2 regions of the Streptomyces sp. YGL11-2 genome follow, and region 1 is predicted to be linked to the other one. Evidence: riboswitches for the same ligand, from Rfam matches in the RefSeq annotation. Region 1 holds a riboswitch; the other holds the start of a gene.
The links. A riboswitch is a leader RNA that binds a small molecule or an ion and turns the genes downstream of it on or off. The one in region 1 is predicted to bind S-adenosylmethionine.

Region 2: it holds a riboswitch for S-adenosylmethionine, as region 1 does, so the genes downstream of both, ACO1BR_RS01640 (aminotransferase class V-fold PLP-dependent enzyme) here and thrC (threonine synthase) in region 1, are expected to answer to the same signal.

What each region holds. Positions count from the first base shown of each region.
Region 1 covers NZ_JBNHIN010000019.1:87,691-94,775, reverse strand. The annotation lists gene groL (chaperonin GroEL) at 312-1,934, opposite strand; gene ACO1BR_RS22440 (cold-shock protein) at 2,347-2,550, opposite strand; gene ACO1BR_RS22435 (MoaD/ThiS family protein) at 2,992-3,270, opposite strand; gene thrC (threonine synthase) at 3,343-4,620, opposite strand; SAM riboswitch class I at 4,638-4,790, opposite strand; gene ACO1BR_RS22425 (glucosyl-3-phosphoglycerate synthase) at 4,963-5,949, shown strand; gene ACO1BR_RS22420 (alpha,alpha-trehalose-phosphate synthase (UDP-forming)) at 5,999-7,085, shown strand, end outside.
Region 2 covers NZ_JBNHIN010000001.1:361,303-368,387, reverse strand. The annotation lists gene ACO1BR_RS01665 (aa3-type cytochrome oxidase subunit III) at 1-475, shown strand, start outside; gene ACO1BR_RS01660 (c-type cytochrome) at 562-1,371, shown strand; gene ACO1BR_RS01655 (Rieske 2Fe-2S domain-containing protein) at 1,368-2,411, shown strand; gene ACO1BR_RS01650 (cytochrome b) at 2,408-4,045, shown strand; gene trpD (anthranilate phosphoribosyltransferase) at 4,186-5,250, shown strand; SAM riboswitch class IV at 5,336-5,453, shown strand; gene ACO1BR_RS01640 (aminotransferase class V-fold PLP-dependent enzyme) at 5,666-7,085, shown strand, end outside.

The DNA.
Region 1 (7,085 bases):
GATCGCCGGGTCGTCACCGGATCGCCGGCCGTCGCCGCCCCGGCCCCTGGCTCCTGGCTCCTGGCTCCTCGACCGCCTGCGGTAACCCGGCCGGGCTGCCGTGACCCCGACCCGCCGACCGCCATGTCGCCGTGCCCGCCCGGGAGTTCCGGGTAGCCACGGCGGACGGAACACACAGAGGCACGCCGACGGAACGCACGCGGGAACGGCAGGACGGGATGCGGGGAGGGGGAAACGCCGCCGGGGCGGTACCCCCTGGGAGAGGAGGTACCGCCCCGGCGAACGAGCGGACGGTGATCAACCGAAGTCGATCAGAAGTCCATGTCACCGCCCGGCATGCCGCCCGGAGCGGCCGCGGCGGCCTTCTCCGGCTTGTCGGCGATGACGGCCTCGGTGGTGAGGAACAGCGCGGCGATCGACGCGGCGTTCTGCAGCGCGGAGCGCGTCACCTTGGCCGGGTCGATGATGCCCTCGGCGATCATGTCGACGTAGTCGCCGGTCGCGGCGTTCAGGCCGTGACCCGGGGTCAGGTTGCGCACCTTCTCCACGATGACGCCACCCTCAAGGCCGGCGTTCACGGAGATCTGCTTGAGCGGGGCCTCCAGGGCCAGCTTCACGGCGGCGGCACCGGTGGCCTCGTCGCCGTCCAGCTCCAGCTTCTCGAAGACCGAGGAAGCCTGCAGCAGGGCCACGCCACCGCCGGCGACGATGCCCTCCTCGACGGCCGCCTTCGCGTTGCGAACGGCGTCCTCGATGCGGTGCTTGCGCTCCTTGAGCTCGACCTCGGTCGCGGCACCGGCCTTGATGACGGCCACGCCGCCGGCCAGCTTCGCGAGGCGCTCCTGGAGCTTCTCGCGGTCGTAGTCCGAGTCGCTGTTCTCGATCTCGGCGCGGATCTGGTTGACCCGGCCCTGGACCTGCTCGCTGTCGCCGGCACCGTCGACGATGGTGGTCTCGTCCTTGGTGATGACGACCTTGCGGGCGCGGCCGAGCAGGTCGAGACCGGCGTTCTCCAGCTTGAGGCCGACCTCCTCGGAGATGACGGTGCCACCGGTGAGGATGGCGATGTCGCCGAGCATGGCCTTGCGGCGGTCACCGAAGCCCGGGGCCTTGACGGCGACGGACTTGAAGGTGCCACGGATCTTGTTGACGACCAGGGTCGACAGGGCCTCGCCCTCGACGTCCTCGGCGATGATCAGCAGCGGCTTGCCGGACTGCATGACCTTCTCCAGGAGCGGCAGCAGGTCCTTCACGCTGCCGATCTTGGAGTTGACGATGAGGATGTAGGGGTCCTCAAGCGCCGCCTCCATGCGCTCCATGTCGGTCGCGAAGTACGCCGAGATGTAGCCCTTGTCGAAGCGCATACCCTCGGTGAGCTCCAGCTCCAGACCGAAGGTCTGGGACTCCTCGACGGTGATGACGCCTTCCTTGCCGACCTTGTCCATGGCCTCGGCGATCAGCTCGCCGATCTGCGGGTCGGCGGCGGAGATGGACGCGGTGGAGGCGATCTGCTCCTTGGTCTCGATCTCCTTGGCCTGGTCGAGCAGCGCACCGGAGACGGCCTCGACGGCCTTCTCGATGCCGCGCTTCAGGGCCATCGGGTTGGCGCCGGCGGCGACGTTGCGCAGGCCCTCGCGGACCAGCGCCTGGGCGAGGACGGTCGCGGTCGTCGTGCCGTCACCGGCGACGTCGTCCGTCTTCTTCGCGACCTCCTTGACCAGCTCGGCGCCGATCTTCTCGTACGGGTCCTCCAGCTCGATCTCCTTGGCGATGGAGACACCATCGTTGGTGATCGTGGGGGCGCCCCACTTCTTCTCAAGGACGACGTTGCGGCCCTTGGGGCCGAGGGTGACCTTGACGGCGTCGGCGAGCTGGTTCATACCGCGCTCAAGGCCGCGCCGCGCCTCCTCGTCGAACGCGATGATCTTGGCCATGTGAAGTGGTCCTCCCGGACTGGGGTGGAGAAAGCTCGGACCGCGCTGGCGCCCGCGACGGACGGCCTGCATGCCTTGTGGTTCCTTGCCCCACCCGGCCTGCGGGCCTCACCGACCCGGTCCATATTCAGCACTCTCACGGGGAGAGTGCTAACGCAATGATTAGCACTCGACCCTGTCGAGTGCAAGCGCCCACCGTCCCGTCCACACTCCCGAGCCCGCCCCGTGCGCCCGCCCCGCCCCGGCCGCGCGCCGTGCGCCGCCCCGGACCCGCGCGCCGGGGCCCGCCGCGCGCCGGTCGGTACATCCGCGCCCTGGCGGGCAGCGGCCGCGAGGCAGCAAAAGGGCAGCAGGAAGGCCCGCACCCCATGGGTAGGGTGCGGGCCTTCCCGACGCGCAGTCGGTCGCCGCCTCAGGCGCTGACCCGAACCATGTCCGCCTGCGGCCCCTTCTGGCCCTGCGAGATCTCGAATTCGACCCGCTGACCCTCCTCAAGGGTGCGGTAACCGTCCATCTGGATCGCGCTGTAGTGGACGAATACATCCGCACCACCGTCGACCGCGATGAAGCCGTACCCCTTCTCCGCGTTGAACCACTTGACGGTGCCCTGAGCCATGCCTAACTCCCCTATTACTGGCCCTTGCACAGGACCGCACTCCGCGGACCCGGGTCAGACCTCACCCCGCGAATGGGGGTGTGCGCCGGAACGCGTCGACCGCCGCTGAATGTATCTGGACCGATGCCCAGCGCAACAGGTCAATCGGACGAGAATTCCGGCGGCAGGGAATCGGCAATATGACCGGAAGTCACAATTTTCCGGTGCAATTCGGGCCGGGAATAAGCCACGTAAGCGACAAAGACCGCGCACAGTTTGGGCACAACTCACCGCGGTCTCATATGCGTTCGGCACGCGCGCGGAGATAGGCCGAGGGGGATCGCCCCAATGGTATCCCCTTTCACAACGCGGAATTGCCCCGTCCGTTTATGCCGGACGGGGCAATTTCGGTCAAGCAACGCAAGAGTTGGCGCAAATTAGGCGCCAAATGCGGCAGATCGCTCAGCAGCCTCCGGCGACCGCGGGAATGATCGAAACGCCCGCACCGTCCGGGGTGGGGGTCTGAAGGCCCTGCTCGAAGCGGACGTCGTCGTCATTGACGTAGACGTTCACGAACCGGCGGAGCTTGCCCGCGTCGTCCAGCACACGGGCCGCGATGCCCTGGTGGTTCTTCTCCAGGTCGGCGATCACCTCGGAGAGGGTCGCGCCCTTGGCGGCCACCTCGGCCGCGCCGCCGGTGTACGTACGGAGGATGGTGGGGATGCGGACCTTGACGCTCATGGTTCTGCCTTCCAGCGGGTGCGGGGTAGGACTGTGGAGGCTGCCCGGCGGCAGCGTAGGGGCGAAAGCGGCTCAGCCGGCCAGGCCGGCCGTGCGGAACGCGTCCAGGTCGGGGCGGATGGTGGCCGTGGGACCGGCGGCGACGGCGTCGAGGGTCTTCAGGCCGTCACCGGTGTTCAGCACGACCGTGGTCAGCGACGGGTCGAGCACACCGCTCTCGATCAGCTTCCTGGTCACGCCGACGGTCACCCCGCCCGCGGTCTCCGCGAAGATCCCCTCCGTACGGGCCAGCAGCCTGATCGCGTCCACGATCTGCTCGTCGTCGACGTCCTCGACCGCACCGCCCGTGCGGCGCGCGATGTCGAGCACGTACGGACCGTCGGCCGGGTTGCCGATCGCCAGCGACTTGGCGATGGTGTTCGGCTTCTGCGGCCGTACGACGTCGTGCCCGGCCTTGAAGGCGGCCGACACCGGCGAGCAGCCCTCGGCCTGCGCACCGAAGATCTTGTACGGCCGGTCCTCGACGAGGCCAAGGGCGATCAGCTCCTTGAGCCCCTTGTCGATCTTGGTGAGCTGGGAGCCGGAGGCGATCGGGATGACGATCTGGTCCGGCAGCCGCCAGCCCAGCTGCTCGCAGATCTCGTACGCCAGCGTCTTGGAGCCCTCGCCGTAGTAGGGGCGGAGGTTGACGTTGACGAAGCCCCAGCCCTCGCCCAGCGGGTCGCCGATGAGTTCCGAGCAGAAGCGGTTGACGTCGTCGTAGTTGCCCTCGATGCCGACCAGGTCGCCGCCGTAGACCGCGGCCATCACGACCTTGCCGGCCTCCAGGTCGTGCGGGATGAAGACGCAGGACTTGAAGCCCGCGCGGCGCGCGGCGGCGCCGACCGCACCGGCCAGGTTGCCGGTCGAGGAGCAGGACAGGGTGGTGAAGCCGAAGGCGCGGGCGGCCTCGACGGCGATCGCGACGACCCGGTCCTTGAAGGAGTGGGTCGGGTTGCCGGAGTCGTCCTTCACGTACAGGCCGCCGGTGACGCCCAGTTCGGCGGCGAGCCGGTCGGCCTTGACGAGCTTGGTGAAGCCGGGGTTGAGGTTCGGCTTGTCGGCCACGTCCGCGGGGACGGGGAGCAGCGGGGCGTAGCGCCAGATGTTGTCGGGGCCGGCCTCGATCCGCTTCTTCAGGCTCTCGGGGTCGCCGGTCGGCAGCTCGTAGGCGACTTCGAGCGGGCCGAAACATTCCTGGCACGCGAAGATCGGGCCGAGGTCGAAGCGCTGCCCGCACTCGCGGCAGGAGAGCGCGACGGCGGGGCCCAGAGCGACAGACGGAGTGGATTCGGTGACGTGCACAGCCATGGAGGCGAGGCCCTTTCTCCTCATCTTCCTCACGACGCATCTCGCCGTGAGACGGATTTGGCACCTTCCCTAGCCGGGAGCCTCGCGCGCAGTGCGTGCTGCGGCGGAGACCGACTGGAGGGTTGCCGGGGCTTCAACGGGCCGTATCCCTCTGCCCCTCTGGATGAGCGGTATGGCGCTGGGCGGACCCAGGCGTTTGTGGCGCGGCGACCCCGACATGCGAGGGCGATCCGCGTTGTTCAAGACTGTAACCGAAGGCGCTGACGGTTGAGATAGTCGTCCGAACCGCGAGATGGATCACAGCGGTCGCCCCCGGGGCGCCCATCGAGGAGTGTCGTAGACGTGCTGGAAGAGGTGGAGCGCTGGCTCGGCAGCCGCTCCTGGTCCGCCGCGGACCGGCCGCTGGAGCAGCTGTTGGAGGCGAAGCGCCAGACGGGCCGGACGGTGAGCGTGGTGCTGCCCGCGCTCGATGAGGAGGCCACGGTCGGCGCCATCGTCGCCACGATCCGGGCCGAGCTGATGACCGCCGACGTCCCGCTGGTCGACGAGCTGGTGGTGCTGGACTCGGGCTCCACCGACCGCACCGCCGAGGTCGCCGCCGAGGCCGGCGCCCGGGTCGTCCACCGGGACAGCGTGCTGCCCCGGATTCCGGCCGTGCCCGGCAAGGGCGAGGTCCTGTGGCGCTCCCTTCTGGTCACCACCGGCGACATCGTCTGCTTCGTGGACGCCGACCTGCGGGAGTTCTCCGCCGGCTTCGTGTCCGGGATCGTCGGCCCGCTGCTGACCGATCCGGAGATCCACTTCGTCAAGGCGATGTACGACCGGCCGCTGGAGACCGGGGCCGGGTCGGCGGCGGCCGGCCCGGGAGGGCGTCCCGGAGTCGAGCAGGGCGGGCGGGTGACCGAGCTGGTGGCCCGGCCGCTGCTGAATCTGCACTGGCCGCAGCTGGCCGGCTTCGTGCAGCCGCTGGGCGGCGAGTACGCGGCCCGCCGTTCGCTGCTGGAGCGGCTGCCCTTCCCCGTCGGGTACGGGGTCGAGCTGGGGCTGCTGGTGGACGCGCTGCACACCGTCGGGCTGGACGCGCTGGCGCAGGTGGACGTGGGGGTGCGCAAGCACCGCCACCAGGGCGGGCAGGCCCTCGGGCGGATGGCCGCGGCGATCTACCGGACCGCGCAACTCCGGCTGGCCCGGGGTCACTTGGTGCGCCCCCGGCTCACCCAGTTCGACCGCGGCGAGCACGGCTTCGTGCCGCGGACGACGGATGTGGACACCGAGGAGCGTCCGCCGATGGCCGAAATCCCCGAATACGCGGAACGGCGGGCGGCCTGAGGGGCGATCCGTACGTTTGCGCGGATCGGTCAGTGGTTAATGTCGCGACATGGTCTCCGAGCGCAGTGCGGTCCAGCCAGGTGCCGAGGTTCTCGTCGCGTCCAACCGTGGGCCGGTGTCGTACGCCCTGGGAGAGGACGGGGAGCTGACCGCGAGGCGGGGCAGCGGGGGGCTGGTGTCGGGGCTGTCGGCGATCGGCCCGGAGACGGACGCGGTGTGGGTGTGCTCGGCGCTGGGGGACGGTGACCGGGAGGCGGTGCGGCGGACCGGTGGGCTGCTGGATACCGCGGACACCGGTGGACAGCGCGTCCGGATGCTGGACATCGCGGCCGATGTGCACGCCGCCGCGTACAACGGCATCGCCAACTCCGTGCTGTGGTTCGTGCACCACATGCTGTACCAGACGCCCCTGGAGCCGGTGTTCGACGCGGACTTCCGCGGCCAGTGGGCGGCGTACGAGGCGTACAACGCGGCGTTCGCCACCGCGCTCGCGGACTGTGCGAGCCCGGGGGCGGCGGTGCTGGTGCAGGACTACCACCTGGCGCTGGTGCCGGGGATGCTGCGCGAGGTGCGGCCGGACGTCCGCATCGCGCACTTCTCGCACACGCCCTGGGCGCCGCCGGAGTACTTCGCGATGCTGCCCGACGACATCCAGCGGCAGCTGGTGCTGGGGATCCTCGGCGCGGACCGGGCGAACTTCCTGACCGGGCGGTGGGCCCGGGCGTTCACGGCCTGCTGCGAGCAGGCGCTGGGCGGGGACTGCACGGCGCACTGGCCGCGCCACGAGGCGCCCAGCGTCATCGCGATGCCGCCGGACCGCACGGCGCACCGGACCAGGATCGGGGTGCACGGCCTGGGCGCCGATGCGGAGTTCCTGCGGGAGCGGTCGCGGCAGGCCGATGTCGAGGAGCGGATGGCGGCGCTGCGGGAGCAGATCGGCGGGGCGGACCGGAAGACGATCGTCCGGGTCGACCGGACGGAGCTGTCCAAGAACATCGTGCGCGGACTGCTCGCGTACCGGCGGCTGCTGGCCGACCGCCCGGAGTGGCGGGAGCGGGTGGTGCACCTCGCGTTCGCCTACCCCTCGCGGCAGGACCTGCCCGTCTACCGCGACTACACCGCCCAGGTCGGCCGGC
Region 2 (7,085 bases), on a different contig from region 1:
CCTTCGATCGGTGACGGGCGAGGCGTACTGGAAGGAATCCGCCCATGCGCTGAATCTTCCGTTCTCCGCGACCAACACCACGATCCTGGTGCTCAGCTCGCTGACGTGTCAGCTCGGCGTTTTCGCCGCCGAGCGCGGCGACGTCAAGAAGCTGCGGACCTGGTTCGTGATCACCTTCATCATGGGTGCCATCTTCATCGGCGGTCAGGTCTTCGAGTACACCGAGCTGGTCAAGCACGAGGGCCTTTCGCTCTCGTCCGGCCCGTACGGCTCGGTCTTCTACCTGACCACCGGTTTCCACGGACTGCATGTGACGGGCGGTCTGATCGCCTTCCTGCTGGTCCTGGGCAGGACGTACGCGGCCAAGAGGTTCACCCACACGCAGGCCACCGCGGCCATCGTCGTGTCCTACTACTGGCACTTCGTCGATGTCGTCTGGATCGGCCTCTTCGCCACGATCTACCTGATCCGGTAACCGGTACCGGGCCTGTTGCCGGGCCCGCATTTCAGACAGACATAGCCAAAGCATCGACGCAGAAGATCCTGACACCGGGGTAATCCGTGAAAAAGCTCTCCGCACGACGGCGCCATCCGCTGGCGGCGCTCGTCGTCCTACTCTTCGCGCTGGCGGTCACTGGGGGGCTGTACGCCGCGTTCGCGCCGGCGGACAAGGCTCAGGCCGATGACACCGCCCAGTCTCTTGCCATCAAGGAGGGCAAGAAGCTCTTCGCCGTGGGCTGCGCAAGCTGCCACGGCACCGGCGGTCAGGGCAGCTCCGACGGCCCGAGCCTGGTCGGCGTGGGCGCCGCCGCCGTCGACTTCCAGGTGGGCACCGGCCGTATGCCCGCCCAGCAGCCCGGCGCCCAGGTGCCGCGGAAGCGGAACATCTACAACAACGCCCAGATCGACCAGCTCGCGGCCTACGTCGCGTCGCTCGGTCCCGGCCCGTCCGTCCCCGACAAGTCGCAGTACAGCGCCGACGGGGCCGACATCGGCAAGGGCGGCGAACTGTTCCGCACCAACTGTGCGCAGTGCCACAACTTCACCGGCAAGGGCGGCGCCCTCACCAACGGCAAGTACGCACCGACGCTTGAGGGCGTGGACCCGAAGCACATCTACGAGGCCATGGAGACCGGCCCGCAGAACATGCCCTCCTTCGGTGACGGCACGCTGAGCAAGCAGAACAAGAAGGACATTGTCGCGTACCTCGGCGCCGTCGACAGCGATAAGTCCGCGAGCCCGGGCGGCATGGAACTCGGTGGTCTGGGCCCGGTGACCGAAGGACTCTTCGGCTACATCTTCGGCCTGGGTGCGTGTGTCGCGGTCGCCATCTGGGTCGCAGCCCGGACTACGAAGGCCAAGAAGTCATGAGTGAGACAGAAGAAAACCTTCCCAGTGAGCGGGAGACGGCTCACGAAGGTGCGCTGGCGAAGGCGGACAACCCCTTCGCCGACCCGGGGCTGCCGCCCCACGAGCACCGCGTCCAGGACATCGACGAGCGGGCCGCCAAGCGCTCCGAGCGCACCGTGGCGTTCCTCTTCGTGGTGTCCATGCTGGCCACCGTCGCCTTCATCGCGTCGTACGTGGCGATCCCGATCGACAAGATCGTCTACATCTTCCCGATCGGCCACGTCAGTGGGCTGAACTTCGCGCTCGGTCTGACCCTGGGTGTGGCGCTCTTCTGCATCGGCGCCGGCGCGGTCCACTGGGCCCGCACGCTGATGTCCGACGAGGAGGTCGCCGACGAGCGGCACCCGATCGCGGCCGCGCCCGAGGTCAAGGCCAAGGTCCTGGCGGACTTCGCGGACGGTGCCCGGGAGTCGCAGTTCGGCCGTCGCAAGCTGATCCGCAACACGATGTTCGGCGCGCTGGCCCTGGTGCCGCTCTCCGGCGTCGTCCTGCTGCGCGACCTGGGCCCGCTGCCCGAGAAGAAGCTGCGCACCACGGGCTGGAAGAAGGGCATCCGCCTGGTCAACCAGTCCACCAACCTCCCGCTGCGTCCCGAGGACATCGCGGTGGGCTCCCTCACCTTCGCCAAGCCCGAGGGCCTGGAGGAGAGCGACGAGGAGTTCAACGAGAAGATCGCCAAGGACGCCCTGATGCTCGTGCGGATCCAGCCGCAGAACATCAAGGACAAGCACGAACTGGCCTGGTCGCACGAGGGCATCGTCGCGTACTCGAAGATCTGCACCCACGTCGGTTGCCCGATCAGCCTGTACGAGCAGCAGACGCACCACGTGCTCTGCCCCTGCCACCAGTCGACCTTCGACCTCTCCGACGGCGGTCGGGTGATCTTCGGTCCGGCCGGGCACGCCCTGCCGCAGCTGCACATCACGGTGAAGGACGGCTTCCTTGAGGCCGCGAGCGGCTTCGCGGAGCCCGTCGGCCCGAGCTTCTGGGAGCGCGGATGAGTAACGAGACAACCGCGACCACTGCGCGCCGTGGGCAGGCACCACGGGGCGAGCGGATCGCCGACTGGGCGGACGGCCGGCTGGGCATCTACAGCCTCGCCAAGGCCAACATGCGCAAGATCTTCCCGGACCACTGGTCCTTCATGCTGGGTGAGGTCGCGCTCTACAGCTTCGTCATCATCATCCTGACCGGTGTCTACCTGACGCTGTTCTTCCACCCGAGCATGGCCGAGGTCACCTACCACGGGTCCTACGTGCCGATGCACGGGATCAAGATGACCCAGGCGTTCGAGTCGACGCTGGACATCAGCTTCGACGTCCGCGGTGGTCTGCTCATCCGGCAGATCCACCACTGGGCCGCGCTGGTCTTCCTGGCCGCGATGATGGTCCACATGATGCGGGTGTTCTTCACCGGCGCGTTCCGCAAGCCGCGTGAGGTCAACTGGCTCTTCGGCTTCCTGCTGTTCGTGCTGGGCATGTTCACCGGCTTCACCGGTTACTCGCTCCCCGACGACCTGCTCTCCGGCACCGGTGTGCGGTTCATCGAGGGCGTCATCCTGGCGATGCCGCTGATCGGCTCGTACCTGCAGATGTTCATCTTCGGCGGCGAGTTCCCCGGGCACGACATCATCCCGAGGTTCTTCACGATCCACGTGCTGCTGCTGCCGGGCATCATGCTGGGCCTGCTGGTGGCCCACCTGATCCTCGTCATCTACCACAAGCACACGCAGTTCCCGGGCGCCGGCAAGACGAACAACAACGTCGTCGGCATGCCGCTGCTGCCGGTCTACATGGCCAAGGCCGGAGGCTTCTTCTTCCTGGTCTTCGGCGTCATCGCGGTGATCGCCGCGGTCGCCAGCATCAACCCCGTGTGGGCCATCGGGCCGTACCGGCCGGACCAGGTGTCCACCGGTGCGCAGCCGGACTGGTACATGGGCTTCGCCGAGGGCCTGGTGCGTGTCATGCCGGGCTGGGAGTGGAACTTCTGGGGCCACACCATCAACTTCGGTGTCCTCATCCCGATCCTGGTCTTCCCGCTGGTCCTGGTCGCCATCGCGGTCTACCCGTTCGTCGAGTCCTGGGTCCGCGGCGACAAGCGCGAGCACCACATCCTGGACCGTCCGCGCAACGTGCCCACCCGCACCGGGTTCGGTGTGGCCTGGCTGGTCGCGTACTTCGTGATGCTGATCGGTGGCGGCAACGACCTGTGGGCCACCCACTTCCACCTGTCGATCAACTCGATCACCTGGTTCGTCCGGATCGCGTTCTTCGTCGGGCCGGTGCTGGCCTTCATCGCCACCAAGCGGATCTGCCTGGGCCTCCAGCGCCGCGACAAGGACAAGGTGCTGCACGGACGCGAGTCCGGCATCATCAAGCGCCTGCCGCACGGTGAGTTCATCGAGGTGCACGAGCCGCTCGACCAGGAGCAGCTGCACCTTCTGACGCAGCACGAGCAGCCCGAGCCGGTCGCGCTCGGCCCCGAGGTCGACGAGAACGGTGTCCGGCGCAAGCTCAAGCGCACGGAGAAGCTGCGCGCCAAGCTCTCCAAGGGCTACTACGGCGAGGACAACGTCATCCCGAAGCCCACCGTCGAGGAGTACAAGGAGATCACCAGCGGCCACGGCCACCACTGATCCCTGCGGGCGCCACCGCGCGCACCGCCGGTAGTACGCCACCCAGAGGGCCCCGTCCACGAAGAGGACGGGGCCCTTCGGCATGCCCGGGGCTCGATAGGGTGACGGCATACGCAGCAGACGAACCAGGAGCGTGGACCATGAACGTTGTGACCCCGGCAGGCGGCGGCAGCGTGGCGGACCACTCCTGGCCGGCCGTGCTGAACGCCCTCCTGGAAGGCCGCGACCTCGGCGCCGACGACACCGCCTGGGTCATGGACAAGATCATGCGCGGCCAGGCCACCGACGCGCAGATCGCCGGCTTCGCGGTCGCGCTGCGCGCCAAGGGCGAGACCGTCGCGGAGATCACCGGGCTGGTGCGGGCGATGTACGCGCACGCCAGCCTGATCGAGGTGCCCGGTCCCAGCGTGGACATCGTCGGCACCGGCGGTGACGGCGCAAAGACGGTCAACATCTCCACCATGTCGTCGATCGTGGTCGCCGGCACCGGCGCCAAGGTCGTCAAGCACGGCAGCCGGGCCGCCTCGTCCGCCAGCGGCGCCTCCGACGTCCTGGAGAAGCTGGGCGTCAATCTGGACCTGAGCCCGCAACGGGTGGTGGAGGTCGCCGAGGAGGCCGGGATCACCTTCTGCTTCGCGGCCAAGTTCCACCCCGCGCTACGCCATGTGGCCGCCGCCCGCGGGCAGTTGGGGATCCGGACCACGTTCAACGTGCTGGGCCCGCTGACCAATCCCGCCGGGGTCCGCGCCCAGGCGACCGGCGTCGCGGACGCCCGGATGGCGCCGATCCTGGCCGGGGTGCTCGCCGAGCGCGGCTCCTCGGCGCTGGTCTTCCGCGGCGACGACGGGCTGGACGAGCTGACCACGACCGCCACCTCCCGGGTGTGGATCGTGCGCGACGGCACGGTCCGCGAGGAGCCCTTCGACCCGCGGGACGTCGGCATCGAGCTGGTGCCGGTGGAGGCGCTGCGCGGCGCCGACGCGTCGTACAACGCGGACGTGGCCCGCCGGCTGCTGGACGGGGAGACCGGGCCGGTCCGCGATGCCGTCCTGCTGAACGCCGCGGCGGCGCTGGCGGCGCTGGAGCCGTCGGACGCCCCGCTGACCGAGCAGATCCGGACCGGTCTCGCGAAGGCCGCCGAGGCGATCGACTCGGGCGCCGCCAAGCGGGTGCTGGAGCGCTGGGTGGCGGCCAGCAACGCCTGACGCGGACGGCCACGTGACGCAGGTCCCGGTCCGGGATACGGACCGGGACTTGCGCCGTGTTGATCGTGTGGCATGATTCAGCCCAGGTCACGAGTGACAGCGACACAGGCCCCGGCCCGCTGTCCGGCAACCCTCCTTCCGTGGCGGGGTGCCCCGGGTGATGACCAGGTCGCAGGCAGCGAGGTCTGCGGCAAGCGCGGATCCCTCGCCAGGGATCCTGGTCCCCGAGGGAGTCCTTTCCGTGATGCAGCGAATGCGATAGGGCCCGCCGGCCCCCCTTCCGCACCCCTTCCCTCCTCTTCTGCCGAGGGTTTTCCTTCACGTTGCGGCGCCGCCGTGCGCTCCGGCGTTCCTGCACACGCCTGCCGATGCGCCCGCCCGCAGCGAATTCGCCTGTCTCTCACGGGAGTTCGCCATGTCCGTTTCCGCCGTTGCCGCCGACCCCTCCGTCTGTGCCCCGCTGCCCGTGCTGGGGCGCGATGTCCTCGTCCCGCTGGTGACCGGCGGCGAGGTCGACTACGCCGCACTGGACTACGCCGCCAGCGCCCCGGCGCTCCAGCGGGTCTGGGACGACGTGGCCGCCTACGCCCCGTACTACGGCAGCGTCCACCGCGGTGCCGGCTACCTCTCCCAGCTCTCCACCGACCTCTTCGAGAACGCCCGGAAGACGGTCGCCGACTTCCTCGGCTGCCGCATCGAAGGGGACCTGGGCGAAGCCCAGTCCGGCAAGGGCGGTGGTGGGCGACGGGAGGGCGACCAGGTCGTCTTCACCCGCTCCACCACCGACTCGCTGAACCTGCTGGCCGCCGCGCTCCCGCAGGGCACCCGGGTGTTCGTCTTCGAGACCGAGCACCACGCCTCGCTGCTGCCCTGGGAGCACCGCGCGGACCTCGCGGTGACCTATCTGAACGCGCCGCGCACCCCGCGGCAGGCGGTGGACACCCTGGACAAGGCGCTGGCCGCCCGCGAGCCCTACGGCCCGGCACTGGTCTGCGTCACCGGCGCCTCGAACGTCACCGGTGAACTGTGGCCGGTCCGCGAACTGGCCGCCGCCGCGCACGCCCACGGCGCGCGGATCGTGCTGGACGCGGCCCAGCTCGCGCCGCACCACCCCGTGGACATCGCGGAACTCGACGTCGACTGGGTCGCGTTCTCCGGCCACAAGCTGTACGCACCGTTCGGCGCCGGCGTGCTGGCCGGCCGCGCCGACTGGCTCCAGCAGGCCGAGCCGTACCTGGCCGGCGGCGGTGCCAGTCGGAAGGTCGCGCGGCGCACCGACGGCGGGGTGGACGTCGAGTGGCACACCACCGCGGCCCGGCACGAGGCCGGCTCGCCGAACGTCATCGGCGCCTACGCCATCGCCTCCGCCTGCCAGGCACTGACCGAGGCCGGCTTCGCCGGGCTGGTCGCCCGCGAGCAGGAGCTCATCGCCCGTGTCCGGGCGGGCCTGACCGACGTTCCGGAGGTCCGGGTGCTCTCCCTCTTCGGCGATGACGCGCCGCGGGTGGGCGTCCTTTCGTTCGTGGTCGAGGGCTGGAACAGCTCGCACTTCGCGGCGGCGCTGTCCGCGGAGTACGGCATCGGCGTCCGCGACGGCCTCTTCTGCGCGCACCCGCTCGTCCGCACCCTGCTGGGCGGCGAGCCGCAGGAGCCGGGGGAGTGCGGCGCCCCGGAAGCGGCCCCGGGGGAGAAGTCGCTGAACGCGATCCGGGTCAGCTTCGGCGCCGGGACCCCCGACGAGCACGTCGAACGGTTCGTCCGCGCGGTCAGGGAACTGGTGACGAACGGCGCTCGCTGGAACTACCGCACGGAGGACGGCCGTTGCGTACCCGCGC